Regions from separate parts of the Cellvibrio sp. BR genome, predicted to be linked through region 2. Evidence: predicted binding sites of a transcription regulator. Region 2 holds the regulator's gene; the other holds the start of a gene.
What was found. The regulator sigma-54, encoded in region 2, starts transcription at its own class of promoters, with help from an activator protein. The targets are predictions, from matches to a motif close to TGGCACANNNNTTGCNNT.
Positions count from the first base shown of each region.

Region 1 (7,337 bases), on a different contig from region 2:
TGGGTTCGTCCACTTCGCCAGCGTGTACCGACAAACGCACATTGTTGTATTTGTGGCGCAGCTCGCGCAGGGTTTGGGTAAAACGCAGTGGGTAGCCCTTGTCATTGTCCTCGCGCCCCACCATGTTCACCGCCACATACAAATCACGGTGGCGCGACACTATGTCGTACGAGGCGCGCAACTGGTCTTCTGCACTCGGTACAAAGCGCAAAATGGAATCCTGAAAACGCACGGTAACACCGGTTTTTTTCGCATCGGCCTGGGCTAAACGCTGACGAAATATAGCCACGGCTTCATCTTCGGTGAAGGCCGTGCCATCCGGTTTAAAATAACCACCCGCCTCTACCATCGCCTCCAAATAAATTAAACCTTCGTTGCCAAAGGCTTGCATATTTTTATACAGCACTTCCGCGATTAAATAGGGGCTGTGTAACAACTGATCCAATCGCTGCCAATGGGTTTGAAAAAATTCATCGCGCCCTTCGTGTTCGTGATTGAGCATTACACTTTGCACCCAGGCAGCTTTTTCTTTTTCGTCCAGCTCTTCCAGGCGTTTGTATTCCGCTTTTTCACACTCCGGCAATTGCTGGTAAGACGCCTCGGTTAAATTATTAAACAACATTAAATAAGGGCGACGCACAAATTCATTGTTGCCAAAATCGCGGCAATTATTGATGCGCACTTTGGTATAAAAACGATAACCGTGTACTTTTTGCGACAGCGCCAGGTCGTACCACCAATCCGACAATACCGCGCCGCTAATATGATTGTGCAGGTCACCACCTTTGGGCATGGCATATAAAAAACGGTATAACTCTTTATCCGTTGCCGTGGATTTAAATTGTTCAAACCAGTGATCTTTGGTAATCACCCGATCACTGGCGGGGCTACTGACCAGCGCATGGGCATTCAGGCTAGTCAGCCCGGCAAGTGCAATAAGCGCAGCAAACGCAAGGTCGCGGCCTGCACCACAAAGGCTATTCATAGGAAGCAATTGCATAAGCGAGTTCTCTAACAGTTCGGGGGGTTGATATAAAGAAAGGAAGCCATCCCCCTGCCCAATGCAATTGTGATACCAGCCAGCGGCATTTGGCGCCAGCACAAGACAGCCCTGTCATTCCCCCCGCAAATAACCTGTCCGATTGGACAGGTTATGCTTTTATCTGGTGCATGCCATTGCGGATTTGCCCAGTAATATTGCGGCCTGCACCGGAATCACAGCGTAAAACCTAAGGCTGGACGATGGCACAGAATTTGATACAGCCGCTCAAGGCCCAACTGAGGAATGCATCATTCAACCTGTGGAATTTTGTTATGCCCAATACCACTGACACCCGTCCCTACCCGCGCGACCTGCTTGGTTATGGCCGCAACCCACCACCCGCCAACTGGCCGGGCGGTGCGCGTATTGCGGTGCAATTTGTGCTGAATTACGAAGAGGGCGCGGAGAATTGTGTGCTGCACGGCGATGCCGCATCGGAAACTTTTTTGTCCGAAATTATTGGCGCGCGCGCCTTTGAAGCGCGTCATATGAGTATGGAATCACTGTATGAATACGGCAGCCGCGCGGGGTTTTGGCGACTGCACCGTTTGTTTAATAAATATCAATTACCGGTGACAGTGTACGGCGTGGCCATGGCACTGGAACGCAACCCCGATGTGGTAGAAGCCATGCTCGAATCCGATTGGGAAATTGCCAGCCACGGCTACCGCTGGATTGATCATCAATTTATGCCAGAGGAAATTGAACGCGAACATATTCGCACCGCGATTGACATCCACACCCGCGTCACCGGTTCGCGCCCTCTCGGTTGGTATACCGGGCGCGACAGCCCCAACACGCGAAAATTGGTCATTGAACAAGGCGGATTTTTATATGATTCGGATTCCTACGCCGATGACCTGCCCTATTGGACGCAGGAATATGCGCAGATCAATAACGGCAAGCCGCATTTAATTATTCCCTACACCCTGGACAGCAACGATATGCGCTTCGCGGCGGCGCAGGGTTTTAATTGCGGCGAGCAATTTTTTACTTACCTCAAAGACAGTTTTGATGCGCTCTATGCCGAGGGTGAATTTGCCCCCAAGATGTTAAATATTGGTTTGCACTGCCGCATTATTGGCCGGCCCGGGCGCATTCAAGCGCTGGAAAAATTTATCCAGTATGTGTTGCAACACAACGATGTATGGGTCTGTCGGCGCGATGCAATTGCACGCCACTGGCACGAACATCACTACCCGGCAGGAGCTGCATAATATGGCGCCGCGCCCGCAGCTCTCTCACAGCCACAACCATAAACACAGCAACTATTTTTTTTCACGTTTTTTATTATTGATCTGTTTGCTGCTGATCTTTATCGGCCTGCTCAGCATTAGCCAAACCTTGCAGGCGCAAAGCTGTAAATTACCGGATCACGCCGCCACCGATTACGACTTTGACATGGCGACCGATAGCTTCGGCCCCAACCCCGACGCCAGCACTGACTATTACAAAATGGCGGTGAACTGGTCAGAAGATTACTGCAAGCGTATTAACATCAATCTCGCTACCGAAACCGACCCCAGCAAATTGGAAAAATTACAGCGGGATAATGAGTTCCAATGTTTTTCCAAGCAGAATTTTGGCTGGGTATTACACGGCGTTTGGGCTTCCTCCTGCGATGGAAAAAGTCTGGGGCGTTGTACGGATTTAAAAGAAATAAAAAAACATCCGCGCTTTTGTGCTGGCGATTTACCGGTACTGCCCTACGCCGACATTGAACCCTATTTATGTATGTCGCCGAGCGCTGCACTGCTACAAGCGGAGTGGGAAAAACACGGCGCCTGTGATTTCAACTCTGCCACCGCTTATTTTGAAAAATCCCAACAGCTGTTTACCGCATTGCGCTACCCACCACGCAACATGAGCCACAAGCAACTCGATCGCTGGATGAAACAAAACAACCCGCCGCTTGCCAACAAACGTCTGTTGTATCGCGGCAGTGAAATGTATATCTGCTACAACACAAACTTTGAATTAATCAGCTGCCCACGGCGCAATTGAACAACCAGATCACGAGACTTTTATGTTTACTAATTCATTAAAAACCTTGTTTAAAACCAGCTTATTAACCAGTGCCTGTTGCTTGAGCGCGTGCAGCTCCATGGAACCCGGTAATAGTGCGCAAGCGCAACCCACTTATGAACGATTAAACGCCGTCCTGTGGATGCAAACCTCCGCTGAATATTATGCGCTCACCCAAAGTGCTTACACCCAAGCCACTAGCATGGTAGACAAAGCCTTGGCAGACAAACACTGGAGCGCCGCGCAAGAACAAAGCGGTGACTACAGCAAATTGCCACCCGCGATTATTTTGGATATTGATGAAACTGTATTGGACAACCTGCCGTTTCAAGCACAACTCATTAAAGACAACGCCCCCTTCACGCAAGAAGCATGGGACAAATGGACCAAACTTGCTGCCGCTGAACCACTGCCGGGTGCGAAAGCATTTTTGGATTATGCCAGCACAAAGGGAATTACTATTTTTTATGTCACCAATCGCGATGCAAGCCAGGAAGAAGATACGCGCGCAAACCTGCGGCAACAAAATTTGCCCCTGCGCGATGACATTGATGTGGTGCTCACCCGCAATGAAAATCGCTGGAGTTCATCCGATAAGGGCGCACGCCGCCATTACGTCAGTCAGGATTTTAGAATTATTGCGCTGGTGGGCGATGACTTTGGCGATTTTGTTTCAGGCGCAAAAGGCACCGCCGAAACCCGCGTAGAACTGGCAAAAAATAGTGCGGCAGCTTGGGGCAGCAAATGGTTTTTAATTCCCAACCCGGTTTACGGTTCCTGGGAAGCCGCACTGTTTAATCACGATTACACTACGCCGGTTAATGAAGTCACTGGGTTGAAATTTAAAAAATTACAGGGGTTTTAAGATTATTAAAAATCTAACAACTAAATCAAAAAATCTCTTCATATAAATATGAAGAGATTAGGTATGCTTCTGTGGCTTAACTCTGAAATGATAAAAATCCCAAAAATGAATCGAATGAAGCAGTTGGCTATGATTTATAGGCTTCGGGGTAAAGCTCTTTATCTACCTCAATCAAATATTTTTTTAATTCCAGTTCGTCGGGAGATGCAAACTCTCTTGAAGAAATTATTCCGTAAGTGAATGATTTTCCTTCTGGGAGCGAGCTACGAGGATTTTTTCCTTGTTTGGCACAACTGGCAATAAAGTTAAGCTGAGCCAATATTGATTGAATAGAAGGATCATTTGTATTTATGATCTTTTGATTAGTAAATTTATCTATAGCTTGAAGCGCTGCTCTTTCAACATTCAAAAGATTCATTTCATATCCACTTCATATTTATACTAAAAATATTTTTTTCATCATTCATTAACAACTGAATACCAGTCTATTACACATGTAAATATTCAAATATTAGTGGAAAAACTTCATGAGTAACATAATGCAAAAAACGTGCGATTTTGGTGACCAGAGCAGGGGAAGTCGGTGAGGATATTTTAGTAAAATGGATACCTCAGAAGACCTAGACTAATTAGCTGAATCAGTTTCTAAAACTGATAACAGGCCCGACAGTCAATTACCTTCGGGCCTCCTATTGATTTATATAGTTTCCCCATCCTGCAAGAATTTAAGTAGAGCCATATCATCAATCGGACCGGTAATGCTTTCTTTAAGTATTGATCCTGATCGCCAAAGCCGCTCCAATGTCTTATAAAGATTATCACTCATAGTACTTGTTATTTTCCACTCGGAAAAATACCTTTCCTTAAGAGCAGGATCAATAAAATCCATAAATGACTCTCTAATACCATCCATATCTTTACTCAAACCACGAAAATTTCCAGCTGCAGCACTAATACCTGAATAATCCCCCTGTTTTGCTTCAGCAATTGAAGTCTTCATATTATTTTTCATATTCAAAAAGTTAGGGATTACTTTTAACTTCCATAAGTGAATATCAGAAGTCACGTTTGAGTACTCCGAATGACTTACCGGTTTTTCAAGAATTTTTTCATAAGCCTCAAATGCCAGTATTCCTGCACTAATAAACTCAATAAAATGTTTTGAATACGCATTCATATAATCAACCGAAGAGAACATTCTTAACAGTAATTTCTCTCTAAGTTTTGAATCTATTTTACACATAAGGCCAATTGGTTAATTTTTGAGTCAACTTTACAGGCGAGCTAAATGCAACATATATTTGCGTTCGACCACCCTCAGATAGCACTTAAACTTTCAAATATCCTTCAAGAAAAATCTGGAATCTTGCTGGCTGAAATTCACCACAAGAAAAAATAAAAATATATTTCCCGCTTTCCTCTATTGAGATATGACCATACAACCTTAACCCTTTCTTTCTTCCCTTGAATATTTTCTCTCCGTCAAATTCAATTACACCAAAATTTAATTCGGACTGTATATTTAATGACTCATCATGAGAGATAATTTTCTCAAGTTTTGAAAAGTCAAACAAATCCGGAAAACTCAACTTAACTGATGTAACATCGGCAGTAAAAACCATTTCAATATCATTAGCCTCAAGGCTATCACCGTCATAAATTTTTTCATTTAATTTTTCAAACTTCATATCACACTTCCTTTAAGTAACCCTTACTCACCAAATCTTCAATAGTTAACGGCGTTTCTAATTGCGTGCCAAGACCAGCCTGATTAAACCAAGGAATAGCTTTTCCTGCATTAACTTTTGGAATGGGCTTAACCACCGTATATGACTTCATGGTTTTACTTTTAGTATCCGGGGGTAGCGCTCTGTTTTCAAATGGCTCACCTTTATAAGAAACAAAGGTACCAAAATCACGAAACTGGCCAGTATTCCTATCTATAAATCCGCCATAACGATCAATCTGAGTATCTATTTGTAAAGTTATCTCTGACGTACTTATTGCACCTCGATTGGGAGGCCAACCGCCATTGAGATTGTTATCGTTAAATAATGCTTCTAACTCATTCCATTGTTCTTTAGTGTACATCGCATACGCTTGCTCAGATAGCGCATTTCTAACTTCGAATTCTTCTACCGTACTACAAAACTCATCGTATGTAGCTTTCTTTGTTTCATCCTCATCCGATATCACATCACTATTTTTTTCTTTGGATTCAACAGTTGGACTAACCATATTCTGAGTAGGCGTTTCAATTTCCTCTGGATTCCGCGTACCCTCCGGTGCCAAAGGCACTGGCCTATCCGCTGCAGTGGCAGGGAGGAATTCTGCTGCTTTTGCTGGTGGTGCTTTTGGTGGCAAAGGAATTTTATAGGCAAGTAACTCACCCGTCGCGAACAAGTGCAAAGCGTCGGCTAGAGGATTTTGTTTTTGATTAGTGTTGTACAGGTTTTCACTGTTTAAATACGCTAAAAATAGCTGACTACTGATGCCCAACTGATTGAATAATTGCTGAGCAGCATCCGTAGTGTTAATCACCTCGGGTATTAGATCAGTAGCAATGTGCGGATTAGGGCCTTTAATGATACACAAGCCAAATCCATTTTTACCCTTTAATGCACCCGCTGCGGCCAATGTAGGTAACTTATAGATCGCTAGGTCGCCACGCAAAATACATTGGGCAACCGCTTGATATACCTCTCCCGGATGGCTGCTATGGAAATTAGCGCTATGATGGGTGCGATTGAGAATTTGCATCCACTGCTGCAGTGTGACCGGTAACCTGGCAACAAAACGAAAGGTTGAATAGGAATCACTGGAGTAGCGTTTTGCTGAAGATGTGCGAGGAGACCTGGTGCGGGCTGTCAGCTCATAAGACTGGCCGCTCTGGTCTTTAATAACGAGATTTATCACTATGGCATCCCTGTGGTAATTATCTTGATGAAAATTGAAAACGCAGTGTAAGGATTTTATTCAGTATGTCCATAACCGAAGCGCGGCTTATCCTCAAACTGTGAAAATAGTCAATTCCATTATTTCCCTTTAATTTCCCAATCACCCGCAGCCAGTTTCACCAAAGCAAAATTATGCATTTTTGAACGCGAGCCCTCGCCCAGTGCCTTGGGTGGATAAAACGCGGCTTTGGCCTCAGGGTAATCAATCAATAATTCATCCAATGCCGCGCGAATTTCGCTCAGGGTTTTTTCCAGATTGGTATCAAAATCCGGGCGCTTACGAATGGTGTGCCCCAGTGCTACCAGCCGCATAAAATATTGATTGGCAAGGTGCAGTAATTCATCGGGTAAAATTGCGTGTTGGCATAGGCGCACACGGGGGTTTTGCTGACAGTAATTTAGCAATGCGGCATAAAAACACAGCGGTTTATTGGCCAGCTCTACTTTG
Region 1 covers NZ_JH668200.1:1,094,728-1,102,064, reverse strand. Annotated here, with positions in the region: gene O59_RS04565 (adenosine deaminase) at 1-1,000, opposite strand, end outside; gene puuE (allantoinase PuuE) at 1,315-2,259, shown strand; gene O59_RS04555 (lipoprotein) at 2,261-3,046, shown strand; gene O59_RS04550 (5'-nucleotidase, lipoprotein e(P4) family) at 3,069-3,932, shown strand; gene O59_RS04545 (immunity protein Tsi6 family protein) at 4,060-4,350, opposite strand; gene O59_RS04540 (hypothetical protein) at 4,630-5,109, opposite strand; gene O59_RS04535 (hypothetical protein) at 5,261-5,620, opposite strand; gene O59_RS20895 (TNT domain-containing protein) at 5,622-6,848, opposite strand; gene O59_RS04525 (hypothetical protein) at 6,968-7,337, opposite strand, start outside.
Region 1: the regulator sigma-54 is predicted to act here: its motif matches at 1,244-1,261, upstream of puuE (allantoinase PuuE).

Region 2 (7,337 bases):
CTTCCACTCGCCAGACTTGCCCTGCACCATAGTGTAATCAAGCTTGTGACTAGTGCCTTCAGCCATTACTTCTTGCTTTACTACAACGCGCTTGGCGTTTTTGGGATCGGTCACCACACCCGCGAGTGTAACCTTGCTATCTGCATAGCCGAGAATGCCTTTAGCCAGAGATTTCACCATGCCATCTTTAAACACTTTCAGGAACTGCGTCCGTTGCGCGGGAGTGGCCTTGCTGTAGGTGGACTTGCCCATCACTGAAGCAGCAATGAAAGGGAAGTTAACCACTTCATCAAGTACCTTTTCTACCTGCTTGAAATAGATATCGTCTGCGGTTTTAGCCGCATTTTTTTCCTTAACCAAACCGAAGAGTTCCTGTGCAACCGACTCAACAATAACTTTCGGTTCTTGATTCGCGTCCGCTGCTTGGGCAACTGTATGGACGCCGAATAATAAAAACGTGCTTAGAACAGCACCGGATATTTTGGTAAGCAGATATTTCATGGTAAAACCTTCCATTAAGTCAGATGAATTCATTCAAGTTGGCCCTGAGCCAGACTAAGGTGACCGAAACTCGGACAGCGCTAGTTCCTTATGGTGCCATTCTTTTTAATGACATTGTGGGTGTGGCGATTTATTGAACCAAAGGGGAGGTTAACTTAACCTGAAGGCGCAGCGAGCAGGTTTGCGCGGCGGACTATAGCATTTTGATATGCCGCTCGATAACCGCTAAAGCGGAAAAAACATCGCAGCCCCTCGCCTTGGCGAACATGACCGCTATAATGCCCTCCCGCTTTTTGGAATAGTCACATGGCCAGTTTTGATTATCTTAGCTCTGCACTACGCACTATCCGCCTTGAAGCAGAAGCTGTTAACGCATTAAGTGAGCGCATCGATGCCAACTTCACCCGTGCGTGCGCGTTGATAATGGCCTGTAGCGGCAGAGTTATAGTGACCGGCATGGGTAAATCCGGTCATATTGGCAAAAAAATCGCAGCCACACTGGCAAGCACAGGCACCCCTGCCTTTTTTGTTCATCCCGGCGAGGCAAGTCACGGTGATCTGGGCATGATCACCAAAAGCGACATAGTGCTGGCCATTTCCTATTCCGGCACATCCAGCGAAATTGTTACCCTGTTGCCACTATTAAAACGCGCGGGAATCAAAATTATCAGCATGACCGCCAATGCCCAATCCACATTGGGCGAAGTCGCTGAAGTGAACCTGGACATCAGTGTAGTTCACGAGGCCTGCCCACTCGATTTAGCCCCCACCTCCAGCACCACTGCCACATTGGTAATGGGCGATGCTCTCGCCATTGCACTGCTGGAAGCACGCGGTTTTACCGCGGAAGATTTTGCCTTCTCTCACCCCGGTGGCGCGCTGGGACGCAAACTACTGCTGCGCCTCTCAGATGTCATGCATACCGGCGGTGATATACCGCGCGTCTCCCCTGAAACACCGCTACTTGATGCATTAATGGTGATGTCAGAAAAAGGCTTTGGCATGACAACCGTCATGAATAGCGATAATGAACTACTTGGTATATTTACCGATGGCGATTTACGCCGCAGTATTGATCGCGGTGTAGATGTGCGCAGCGCTAAAACATACGAGTTAATGAACACCACCCCCAAAATTCTGCGCGAGAACATGCTCGCCGCTGAAGCATTAGCGGTAATGGAAGAAGCAAAAATAAACGTACTACTGGTCAGCAACGAACAAAAACAGCTTGTCGGTGTCGTAAAAATCAATGACTTGTTGCGCGCAGGCATCATCTAACCTGCAATTGCAGCACCACCAGGAACAGAGCATGAACTCAGAATTACGCGAGCGCGCCATACAGATCAAACTTTTATTGTTAGATGTGGATGGCGTACTTACCGACGGCCGCCTCTACTTCAGCAATAGCGGCGAAGAATTTAAATCATTCAGCACATTGGACGGACAAGGCATCAAAGCCCTGCAGAAAACCGGCGTTAAAGTAGGGATTATTACTGGACGAACCAGCAACCTGGTTGCCAAACGCGCCAACGATTTGGGAATCGAGATTTTAGTACAAGGCCGCGAAGACAAGTGGAATGCACTACAGGAAATACTCCAGCATCACAGCTTTGCCTTGCATGAAATTGCCTTTATGGGTGATGACTGGCCGGATCTTACCGTTATGACACGGGTCGGCCTTGCCTTCACTGTGGCCAATGCCCATTTCAGTGTTGCCCAACGCGCGCACTGGCAAAGCAGCGAACGCGGTGGTGAAGGTGCGGTGCGCGCAGCTTGTGATCTTATAATGCAAGCACAAAATACCTTTGATACCGCCTTAAATACCTACCTCACTGGAAGCACTCACTAAATTATGGCCCTATTACAGCGCATCCAGCGATTACACCAGCATATTCCGGGCCCCTGGCTAGTCGCCTTTGCCCTGGTGGTGGTGTTCTTTGCCTTTTCCCTCAGGCACAAAGATGACATTCAACCAGACCAATATGAGTCCAGCGGTTTTCCCCAGTACTACATGAAATCTGTGGAGACACGCGAATACAGTCCAGAGGGAACACTTCGCTATCAACTAACGACACCACAAGTAACCCATTATCAAATCAGTGCAGACGGCCCTTCGGAGCGCGATTACACACTCTTTGAACAACCCGCCATGGCTTTTTACGACAAAGACGCTACTGCGCCCTGGCTAGTTAATGCGCGCGAAGGTAAAAGCCAACTCAATGGTGAATTCATCCGGCTGCAGGATGATGTCGTGATTCAACAGCAAACCAACTCCAATGGTGTTGTACGTATCACCACCAGCCTGCTGGACCTATTCCCAAAGACACAATTCGCGCGCACCGACAAAGCTGTTAAGATGCGCAGCGCAAAAGGCCAGATGTCGGCCCAAGGCATGGAAGCAGACTTCGCCAATAGTCAGCTTCAGTTAAAGTCCCAAGTTAAGGCCGCTTATGAACCGCGCTAAATCACTGCTTAAAATACTTCCCCTGCTCGCGGGCTTATGCTGTTCGGTGACAGCTTGGGCGTTACCAAGCGACAAAAATGAAACTATCCGCGGCTCCGCTGACAACCTGACCGTTGATCAAAAAAACGGGGTGGCAACTTACACAGGCTCGGTTGAGATCCGCCAAGGCTCACTCATTATCAATGCCGACTCAATCATCATCCACACCAACAATGAAGGTGGCGTGGAAAAAATGATCGCCACTGGCAGCCCTGCGAAATTCCAGCAACAGCCGGAAGCAGAACAAGGGGTAGTCACCGCATCCGCCAAACAAATTACCTACACCCCCAACAACGAGCATTTACTACTCATTGAAGATGCTTCCGTTGAGCAAAATGGTGCCGTCATGAGTGGCCCACATATCGATTACGATCTGGTCAAAGAAGTGATGAAGGCAGAAGGCAACAACACTGGCGAAGGACAACGAATAGAGATAGTCATTCCCCCTAAATCCGCGAAACCAGAAGACCTACAGGCCCCCTCATCCACAGCCAATAGCAACTGATTCCTATGCCTAGTTTGCACGCGCGACACCTCGCCAAGAGCTACAAAAAACGTAAAGTGGTTATCGATGTCTCTATCACAGTAGAGAGCGGCCATATTGTTGGGCTCCTGGGCCCTAATGGCGCCGGAAAAACCACCTGCTTTTATATGATCGCCGGTTTAGTACCGGCAGATAATGGCAACGTATTAATTGATGATCGCGATATCACCCAACTGCCAATTCATGGACGCGCACGTGCCGGTATTGGTTATTTGCCACAAGAAGCATCCATTTTCCGCAAACTTACCGTCGCCGATAATATTATGGCGATCCTTGAGACTCGCAAAGACCTGAATCGGGAAGCACGCGCAGAGAAACTGGAAGCACTGCTGAACGAATTTCACATCACCCATATTCGTGACAGCCTTGGCATGGCACTCTCAGGTGGTGAGCGGCGCCGGGTAGAAATCGCCCGCGCACTGGCGACGGACCCTAAATTTATCCTGCTCGATGAACCCTTTGCGGGTGTTGACCCGATTTCGGTTAACGACATCAAAGAAATAGTCCGTCACCTCAAAGATCGCGGGATTGGCGTTCTTATTACCGACCATAATGTACGAGAGACCTTGGACATCTGCGAGACTGCCTATATCGTAAGCGAAGGACACATTATTGCCGAAGGTGATGCCGATACAGTGTTGAGTAACAGCAAAGTCCGCGAAGTCTATCTGGGCGAACACTTTCGCCTGTGAGTTCAACAAACGCTTTAACCACCCGACAAACAACTTGACAAGTAATATTATTTGGCTACTAGGCATAAAGCTTGCTTAAGTATGTTGCTTGAAGCGCAAACCCTGACTAAACTCCACCTAACAGATGTTTTCCATCCCGCGTTAAATAAGGGTTTGTTGCTACAACAATGAAACAATCTCTCCAGCTTAAACTCGGCCAACAGCTGACAATGACTCCCCAACTGCAACAGGCGATACGTCTTTTGCAGCTCTCCACGCTGGATCTTCAACAGGAAATCCAGGAAGCGCTCGAATCCAATCCCATGCTGGAAGTTGAGGAAGGTTTTGACTCAGCAACTACCGGCAGCGATTACGAAGGCAGCGCGGACGATAAGATTGATTACACCCGCCAGCAGGAAATTGCTGCAGAATCCGGCACCGACAATAGCGCCGACTTCAATGCCAGCGACAATTTCTCGTCATCAACCGCTGATAACTTCAACGAACCAGGCTACGGCGAATCTGAAAGTTTTGGCGAGGGTGAAAGCTTTAGCGATGGGGAATCCTTTGGTGATAGCGATGTCTATGGTGAAGGCGATAGTTTCAGCGCCGACAGCGGTGACTGGAGCGACTCGATTCCCAGCGATTTACCGGTAGATACCAGCTGGGACGATGTTTACCAAACTTCATCAACCGGCAGCTCCAGCAACTACGATAATGAAGACAATGATTTTGAAAGCCGTCGCGCTGTTACCGACTCACTCTATGATCATTTGATGTGGCAACTCAATTTAACGCCCATGTCAGATCGCGACCGGGTGTTGGCGATGGCAATTATCGACGCGGTTGAACCCAGCGGCATGCTGTCTATTACCATTGAAGAAATATTCGAAGGAATGCGTGGCGATTTTGAAGAGCTGGAACTGGATGAAGTTGTTGCAGTTCAACACCGGCTGCAGCAGTTTGATCCCTGCGGTGTGTGCAGCCAAAACTTATCTGAATGTTTATTGGTGCAGTTACAACAGTTTGACCCCAAAACACCCTTTTTGGATTCGGCAAAATTAATCGCCAAACTTTACTTGCCTATATTGGGTAGTCGCGACTACCGTCAGTTAATGCGCCGCACCAAACTGAAAGAGGCCGAGTTGAGCCAGGCCATCACCCTGATCCAAAGCCTAAACCCTCGCCCAGGCGATATTATTGCCAGTGGTGACACGGAATATGTAGTACCGGATGTGTTCGTTGAAAAGCGCGATGGCCGCTGGATTGTTGAATTAAACCCGGAAATTGCACCGCGCCTGCGTATCAATTCCAATTATGCCTCCATGGTAAAGCGCGCGGACTCGAGCAGCGACAACACATTTCTCAAGGATAATTTGCAAGAAGCCCGCTGGTTCCTGAAAAGTTTACAGAGCCGCAATGAGACTCTGCTTAAAGTAGCCAGTTGTATTGTGGAAAAACAACGCGGGTTTCTCGATTACGGCCCCGAGGCTATGAAGCCGCTGGTGCTGCACGATATTGCTGAAATTGTTGAGATGCATGAATCCACTATTTCGCGGGTAACCACGCAGAAATATATGCACACACCGCAGGGTATCTTCGAACTGAAATACTTTTTCTCCAGCCATGTTAGTACCGATAGCGGCGGCGAGTGCTCTTCAACAGCGATTCGCGCAATTATTAAAAAGTTGGTGAGTGCGGAAAACCCCAAAAAACCGTTGAGCGACAGCAAAATCACCGACCTGCTCGCGGAACAGGGAATTCAGGTAGCGCGTCGTACCATTGCAAAATATCGCGAGTCGCTGAATATTCCACCCTCTAATGAGCGCAAAACCATTTAATTATCATTAATCGGTTATAAATACGAAATTCGGAAGAAAATCACGGACGAGCTGTTAGGTTGTGCTGATCACAACCATTTTGTTTCTATCGAGAGGAAGTATCTATGCAAATAAACATCAGTGGTCATCATTTGGAAGTTACCGATTCGCTGAAAGACTATGTCAGCAGCAAAATTGAGCGCCTGAGCCACCACCACGATCGCATTACCAGTACTCACGTCATCCTCTCCGTCGATAAGTTGATTCAAAAAGCAGAAGCAACCATCCATGTCAGCGGCAAAGATTTGTTTGCGGATGCCACTCACGAAGATCTGTACGCAGCAATTGATTCATTGGCCGATAAGCTGGATCGCCAATTAATTAAGCACAAAGAAAAGATGCGCAGTCATCGCTAACCCACCCTGGAGGCAGCGAGATCATCTCCGCTCACTGCCTCAACAATTGAGAGATTCCTGGTAATCACCTCCTACCATGCAAATTCAAAATCTTATTAGCCCCGGCCGAACCTTGTGTGCCGTTGAAGGCGGCAGCAAAAAACGTGCTCTGGAACTACTGGCCAACGCCATCGCACAGGATGTTCCTGGCATTGATGCCGATGAGTTATTTCGCCGTTTGATTGGTCGCGAGCGACTTGGCTCAACCGGTATAGGGCACGGCATTGCCATTCCGCATTGCAGGGTTGAAAACTGCAGCGGCACAATCGGTGCACTCCTGACATTGGCTGACCCGATTGACTTTGATGCCATAGATTCCCAGCCTGTGGACATTCTCTTCGCCATGTTAGTGCCCGAAGATGCTCATGATGAGCACCTACAAACACTGGCCGCTCTGGCTGGGGCGCTGAATAATGCTGACTATCGCCAGCGTTTGCGTGCTGCCGATAGCGATGCCGCACTTTATCAGGTCGCTATAGCGCCTTAGCAGGTCAATACCATGCACCTCGTGATTGTAAGCGGGCTTTCAGGCTCAGGAAAAAGTACCGCCCTGCATGTCCTTGAAGATGTGGGCTTTAACTGCATCGACAATCTACCAGTCAGCCTGCTACCCGCGCTGGTTGCACAAATACAAATTCATAAAGATGACCAACAGCGTTTTGCAATCGGCATTGATGTGCGCAACGCCTGGCAGGATCTGAATATATTCCCGCAGATGATAAGTACGCTGAAAGAAGCGCACCTGCCATTTCAAACCCTGTTTCTGGATTCTCAACCCGCCGTACTTATCCAACGTTTTAGCGAAACCAGGCGCAAGCATCCGCTGTCGGATAAACACACCAG
Region 2 covers NZ_JH668202.1:499,239-506,575, forward strand. Annotated here, with positions in the region: gene O59_RS12475 (phospholipid-binding protein MlaC) at 1-534, opposite strand, end outside; gene O59_RS12480 (KpsF/GutQ family sugar-phosphate isomerase) at 808-1,779, shown strand; gene O59_RS12485 (HAD family hydrolase) at 1,811-2,350, shown strand; gene lptC (LPS export ABC transporter periplasmic protein LptC) at 2,354-2,965, shown strand; gene lptA (lipopolysaccharide transport periplasmic protein LptA) at 2,952-3,509, shown strand; gene lptB (LPS export ABC transporter ATP-binding protein) at 3,515-4,240, shown strand; gene O59_RS12505 (RNA polymerase factor sigma-54) at 4,408-6,060, shown strand; gene hpf (ribosome hibernation-promoting factor, HPF/YfiA family) at 6,165-6,455, shown strand; gene ptsN (PTS IIA-like nitrogen regulatory protein PtsN) at 6,532-6,981, shown strand; gene rapZ (RNase adapter RapZ) at 6,994-7,337, shown strand, end outside.